Regions from separate parts of the Mesobacillus sp. LC4 genome, predicted to be linked through region 1. Evidence: a T-box and tRNA genes for the amino acid it is inferred to sense, from the RefSeq annotation. Region 1 holds a T-box; the other holds one or more tRNA genes.
What was found. The T-box of region 1 lies ahead of leuS (leucine--tRNA ligase). A T-box ahead of a tRNA ligase gene usually reads a tRNA of that ligase, here a tRNA-Leu.
Positions count from the first base shown of each region.

Region 1 (3,390 bases):
ATGATGAAATGGAAAGAGTCGAAAAGGCATTTGCTGAAATTTTTGAAAAGGCCATCGAATTCGGCGGGACGATTACTGGTGAGCACGGCGTCGGCGTCATGAAAGCACCGTACCTCGAGTTGAAATTAGGCGAAGCAGGAATTGCGGCAATGAAGGCAGTGAAAATGGCCCTGGATCCCAACAATATCATGAATCCTGGTAAGGTTTTTGCGAAGGACAGCAGGAAACGGGTGGTGGTTTAAAAATGACAACGATTCAAGAACAGCAGAGAATCCAAGCAGAATTCCAGGGAAAGATGAACCAGGACGAACTATTGAACTGCATGCGCTGCGGGTTCTGCCTCCCTACCTGTCCGACCTATATCGAATCGGGCTATCAGGAATCACATTCACCACGCGGGCGGATCGCTTTGATGAAGGCGGTCGTCGATGGGATTATTGAACCGGATGAGGACTTTGAACGATCACTAGACCTTTGCCTTGGCTGCCGTGCGTGTGAACCGGTCTGTCCATCAGGAGTGAACTATGGACACCTTCTTGAAGAGGCCCGTGATATTGTCAATCAAAACAAGAAGTTTTCAATGCCTGTAAAAGTGGTCAGAAATGCAGTCTTCAAAGGGCTTTTTCCGCATCAGGAGCGCATGAGGGGACTGACTGGACTCATTGGATTCTATCAACGTTCCGGCCTCCAAAAATTGGCGCGCGGAACAGGTGTGATGAAGCTGTTTCCTGAGTCTCTCGCCACGATGGAAAAGGTCCTTCCCCAGGTGCCGACAATGAAGGAAATGAAAAATCGTCCTGAGCACCTTGAAGCAATCGGGACAAAGACGCATAAGGTCGCATTCTTTAGCGGCTGCTTGATGGATACCATGTTCCTGGAAACAAACAATGCAACGATGAAGCTTTTGCAGCTTGCAGGCTGTGAAATTATCATTCCGAAAGACCAGGCTTGCTGTGGAGCGCTTCACGGGCATAGTGGTGAAAAGGAAGATGCGAAAGCACTTGCACGCCGGAATATTAAAGCATTTGAGGATTCCGGGGTCGATTTCATCATCACCAATGCTGGAGGCTGTGGCGCGTTTTTAATCGACTATGATCATTTGCTTAAGGATGATCCGGAATGGAAGGTAAAGGCCCAGGAATTTTCCGATAAAATCATGGATATCTCGCAAATATTGGTCGAAGTCGGCTTTCATGAAAAAGTGAACCTCGAACTGCACCATCAAATCATTACGTATCAGGATTCATGCCATCTTCGCAATGTCATGAAAACAGCTTCAGCACCAAGGACATTGCTGCAGTCCATCAAGGGAGCACAATACCAAGAGATGGAGAATGCTGACCGTTGCTGTGGTTCAGCAGGAATCTACAATATAGTCGAGAGTGAAATGTCCATGCAGCTCCTAGATTCCAAAATGGTCCAGGCAAAGGCCACACATGCAACAACGATTGTTACCGCTAATCCAGGCTGTCTTCTTCAAATGAAGCTCGGAATTGAGCGTGAAGGACTTTCTGGCAAAATGAGAGGCGTGCATATTGTTGACCTGCTTTTGGAGGCAGCACAAACTAAGTAATCGATAAGGCCTTTCTGAAATTTTACAGATTGGCCAGAAGGATGGTTGCTGGCTGCCGGCATAGAAAAAGCCTGCACCAGCAGCAGAAACCATCATATAATACTCTCTATATCATTTATTTCATCTACGCTTGCATATAGAAGGGAATTTTATTACAATATCTCTATATTCATAACGAAAGACTTCGACAAGGAGTAGTAGTGGTGCAAAACCTGATTAGAGAGCTGGCGGTTGGTGCAAGCCAGACGGGTCCATCATGAACTCGCCTTTGAGTCGCAAGCGCGAACTCTTCAGTAGTGCTTGCCGTTTTCCGCGTTAAGGATGAATGAAGCGAGTGTTGCACACTAATTTGGGTGGTACCGCGGGAGATCATACATAACCTCTCGTCCCTTTTACAGGGACGGGAGTTTTTTATTTTTTAAAAGAAATTCCATCCGCAAAAATAAATCGAAACCAAACAGGAGGATATTGACGATGAGTTTTAACCATCAGGAAATCGAGAAAAAATGGCAAACGCATTGGGAAGAAAACAAAACGTTCAAAACAACTGAAGATAAAGGTAAAGAGAAATTCTACGCGCTGGATATGTTCCCGTATCCATCTGGTGCCGGTCTTCACGTTGGCCACCCGGAAGGATACACGGCGACTGACATCCTATCCCGCATGAAAAGAATGCAGGGCTTCAATGTCCTTCATCCAATGGGCTGGGATGCGTTCGGGCTTCCTGCAGAGCAGTACGCTCTTGATACAGGGAATGATCCGGCAGAATTCACGGAGCAGAACATCAACACGTTCCGCCGCCAGATCAAGGCACTAGGTTTTTCATACGACTGGGATCGTGAAGTCAACACAACAGATCCGGAATACTACAAGTGGACGCAATGGATTTTCTTAAAGCTATATGAAAAAGGCTTGGCGTACATTGATGAAGTAGCGGTTAACTGGTGCCCGGCACTTGGAACGGTTTTAGCGAATGAAGAAGTAATCGACGGAAAAAGTGAGCGCGGTGGCCACCCGGTCGAGCGCCGTCCGATGAGACAGTGGATGCTTAAAATCACTGCTTATGCAGATCGCCTGCTTGAGGATCTGGATGTGCTTGATTGGCCGGAAAGCTTGAAAGATATGCAGCGAAACTGGATCGGCCGATCTGAAGGTGCTGAAATCACGTTCAACATCGAGGGCCATGAAGGAACATTCACAGTTTTCACAACGCGTCCTGATACACTTTTCGGTGCAACTTATGCGGTGCTTGCACCAGAACACCAGCTTGTTGATTCAATCACGACAGCTGAACAGAAGGCTGCAGTCGAAAAATATATCGATGAAATCAAGAGCAAGAGCGACCTAGAGCGTACGGACCTTGCGAAGGACAAAACAGGGGTCTTCACTGGCGCTTACGCAATCAATCCAGCAAATGGCGAAAAAATGCCAATCTGGATCGCCGACTATGTTCTGGCTTCATACGGAACAGGAGCAATCATGGCAGTACCTGGCCATGACGAGCGCGACTACGAGTTTGCGAAAAAGTTCGATTTGGAGATCAAGGAAGTCGTTGCCGGAGGAGACATTGAAAAAGAAGCTTACACTGGCGACGGGGACCATGTTAATTCTGAATTCCTAAATGGCATGAACAAAGAAGAGGGCATCAGCAAGATGATATCCTGGCTTGAGGAAAAAGGCATCGGAACGAAGAAGGTCACTTACCGCCTTCGTGACTGGCTGTTCAGCCGCCAGCGTTACTGGGGCGAACCGATTCCGATCATTCACTGGGAAGATGGCACAATGTCAGCAGTTCCAGAAGACCAGTTGCCTTTAGT
Region 1 is NZ_JBGCUB010000007.1:59,974-63,363, forward strand. It holds gene glcD (glycolate oxidase subunit GlcD) at 1-242, shown strand, start outside; gene AB5I83_RS19380 ((Fe-S)-binding protein) at 245-1,573, shown strand; T-box leader at 1,749-1,967, shown strand; gene leuS (leucine--tRNA ligase) at 2,048-3,390, shown strand, end outside.

Region 2 (3,390 bases), on a different contig from region 1:
TCTTCTTGAATTCTTCTTACACATTATCTAGTTTTGAGGGAATAAAAGCTTTTCATTAAGTGAAAAACTTTTTTAAAATTTCTCTTGCAAAATGCATAAAAGACAGTATAATAGATATTGTCTTTGAAAAAATGTCTGGTGGCGATGGCGAGAAGGTCACACCCGTTCCCATACCGAACACGGAAGTTAAGCTTCTCAGCGCCGATGGTAGTTGGGGGTTTCCCCCTGTGAGAGTAGGACGCCGCCGGGCAGGATGCATTTTCATCCAATCTTCAAAGATGCGGATCGCGTATCCAAGTCGGAGAAATAATCATTATTCCGCAGTAGCTCAGTGGTAGAGCACTCGGCTGTTAACCGAGCGGTCGTAGGTTCGAATCCTACCTGCGGAGCCATTTGGAGAGCTGTCCGAGAGGTCGAAGGAGCACGATTGGAAATCGTGTAGACGGTCAACGCTGTCTCAAGGGTTCGAATCCCTTGCTCTCCGCCATAGAAACTTTATATCTGGCCCCTTGGTCAAGCGGTTAAGACACCGCCCTTTCACGGCGGTAACACGGGTTCGAATCCCGTAGGGGTCACCAAACGGAGGATTAGCTCAGCTGGGAGAGCATCTGCCTTACAAGCAGAGGGTCGGCGGTTCGATCCCGTCATCCTCCACCATATATGTTTTATAAGTTTATTATCGTCGCGGGGTGGAGCAGTTCGGTAGCTCGTCGGGCTCATAACCCGAAGGTCGCAGGTTCAAATCCTGCCCCCGCAATCATAAAGTTATTTTCAAGTTAAACACTTGAAAAGACTTTGGTCCCGTGGTGTAGCGGTTAACATGCCTGCCTGTCACGCAGGAGATCGCCGGTTCGATCCCGGTCGGGACCGCCATTTGTGGCTCAGTAGCTCAGTCGGTAGAGCAAAGGACTGAAAATCCTTGTGTCGGCGGTTCGATTCCGTCCTGAGCCACCATCTATACAATACCTGGTTATTCAGGAAATTTGATAAAATGGGTTTTTTAACATCAAAAAAGATGTTATAGTGGAGGGGTAGCGAAGTGGCTAAACGCGGCGGACTGTAAATCCGCTCCCTCAGGGTTCGGCGGTTCGAATCCGTCCCCCTCCACCACTTAATATAGGGGTATAGTTTAAAGGTAGAACGAAGGTCTCCAAAACCTTTGGTGTGGGTTCGATTCCTACTACCCCTGCCAATTTTATTATGGCGATTGTGGCGAAGTGGTTAACGCATCGGATTGTGGTTCCGACATTCGTGGGTTCGATTCCCATCAGTCGCCCCATTTTAATCACATATTCACCGGTGAGTGAATAGTATATATTGGGCTATAGCCAAGCGGTAAGGCATCGCACTTTGACTGCGACATGCGTTGGTTCGAATCCAGCTAGCCCAGCCATTTTTTGCGGAAGTAGTTCAGTGGTAGAATACAACCTTGCCAAGGTTGGGGTCGCGGGTTCGAATCCCGTCTTCCGCTCCAAAAATATATGGCGGCATAGCCAAGTGGTAAGGCAAAGGTCTGCAAAACCTTTATTCACCGGTTCAAATCCGGTTGCCGCCTCCACTAATGATTTAGTGGCAGCAAGAACGCAAGACATATTAATATGCCGGTGTGGCGGAATTGGCAGACGCGCACGACTCAAAATCGTGTTCCTTCTGGAGTGTCGGTTCGACCCCGACCACCGGTACCACTTTTATTATAAACAGGATGTCCTGTTTTCTTTATTTCATATAGATATGTACGCGGGTGTAGTTTAGTGGTAAAACCTCAGCCTTCCAAGCTGATGATGAGGGTTCGATTCCCTTCACCCGCTCCATACATACGTGACTAACGCAGTATGTCGTTTCCAGAAAACGATATGCTGCGTTTTTTCTTTGTCTGTCTTATAACCGAATCTTGATTTCAAATTGAATGAAAAATAAACGGAAAAATTCCGCTTGAATTGTAAACGACCCTAAATTCTTTAAGAATAAGGGTCGTTTTTCCGCTTATTTCATCCAAATCGATGGATTTTGTCTTATTTTTAAGAGTTAACCGGAATATCTCCGCTTGTTCCCACAGCATTAGTGTCCTCTAAATACAATAACCGGAATATATCTCCGTTTATTCCCACTTCATAAGATCCTCTAAGTAAGTAATAGCCGGAAACTCTCCTCTTATGAATACTCATATCTACATAATCGTCACCAATGAATCATCATCACCCCAAAAAGAAAAAGGATGCATTAGCATCCCAAGATTTTATATGTGCCTGATCCACCATGGATTTGGATAAACATGTTCATGAGTGACTCAGTCATTTTTTGCATACTTTCTGGTGAAGATGAAGGTTTTAAATAGACAATCTGCAGAGCATTTGTAGTATTTCCTGTTACGGCCGTCCGCTCTGAATCGACAAATGGGCTGCCGAATGGTCCTTTTTCGTCCGCAGAAATCAGCAAGTTGGCCAGATTATTGGTACGCCCATTTAGACCTGTGTACTCTTCGCTTTCTTCACCTATTTTAATCGTTACATCCCCAACGAGCTTATCGCTGTCATAGACGCCAATTGGAATTTGGTATTCAAGAGAGAAGAAATTATTTAAATCTATTGCACTATGTATGGATTGGAGATAATTCTGCTTGGCAATCCGTCGGTAGAGGGCTTCCGCTGAGTGTCTATAGCGGTTTGGGTCCTTACCAGTTGTTTTGAATATTGCACGCCATTCTTTGATACCCTCGAGATCGGTTATGTTTTTTTCCAGAAGGTCGAAATAAATAGATTCCTGGAAAAGCTGGAGCCTGCCTTTTAACATTTGCGGAGACTCGCCAACCTGGATGTCTTTGTACTGGATAATCCCGACTGAAAATCCGGGAATCAGATCACATATCGCCTTGGAAACTTGAATTTCCATTGATTCCACCTCCAAATCTGCTTTAAAATAGTTTATCATAAAAGTAATTTGCTTTTAAATTTATGGATTTCAAATAGAAACATTAAACAGAAAGGAGGAAACTTTAATGGATACAGCTAGCCTGAAGAAGGATATTATCGCTTACAGCAAAAGTATTGGTATTGATAAAATTGGTTTTGCAGCTCCATCTGCCTTCGAAGAGATGAAGGTCAGGTTATACAGGCAGCAGGAACTTCAATATCAATCCGGATTCGAGGAAAAGGATATTGAAAAGAGGACGGAGCCTGGCCTGATTTTTGACCGTCCTAGATCCATCATTTCGATTGCTCTCGCTTATCCTTCTAAGATGAAGACGAAGGTTGTCAGCAAGAAAGGGGAACGGCGTGGAATCTTCTGCCGTGCTTCATGGGGGACTGACTATCATATGGTCCTCAGGGACAGGTTGAAAAAACTGGAGGATTACATTGCTATGAAGGTTCCTGAAGCCAGGTTCAAGTCGAT
Region 2 is NZ_JBGCUB010000017.1:15,755-19,144, reverse strand. It holds rRNA gene rrf (5S ribosomal RNA) at 135-250, shown strand; tRNA gene AB5I83_RS23170 (tRNA-Asn) at 318-392, shown strand; tRNA gene AB5I83_RS23165 (tRNA-Ser) at 396-487, shown strand; tRNA gene AB5I83_RS23160 (tRNA-Glu) at 504-578, shown strand; tRNA gene AB5I83_RS23155 (tRNA-Val) at 582-657, shown strand; tRNA gene AB5I83_RS23150 (tRNA-Met) at 684-757, shown strand; tRNA gene AB5I83_RS23145 (tRNA-Asp) at 798-873, shown strand; tRNA gene AB5I83_RS23140 (tRNA-Phe) at 879-954, shown strand; tRNA gene AB5I83_RS23135 (tRNA-Tyr) at 1,026-1,110, shown strand; tRNA gene AB5I83_RS23130 (tRNA-Trp) at 1,119-1,192, shown strand; tRNA gene AB5I83_RS23125 (tRNA-His) at 1,204-1,279, shown strand; tRNA gene AB5I83_RS23120 (tRNA-Gln) at 1,319-1,393, shown strand; tRNA gene AB5I83_RS23115 (tRNA-Gly) at 1,400-1,474, shown strand; tRNA gene AB5I83_RS23110 (tRNA-Cys) at 1,484-1,558, shown strand; tRNA gene AB5I83_RS23105 (tRNA-Leu) at 1,601-1,685, shown strand; tRNA gene AB5I83_RS23100 (tRNA-Gly) at 1,738-1,811, shown strand; gene AB5I83_RS23095 (B3/B4 domain-containing protein) at 2,221-2,889, opposite strand; gene queG (tRNA epoxyqueuosine(34) reductase QueG) at 2,996-3,390, shown strand, end outside.
Region 2: it encodes a tRNA-Leu, which carries the amino acid that the T-box ahead of leuS (leucine--tRNA ligase) is inferred to sense. The anticodon was not compared.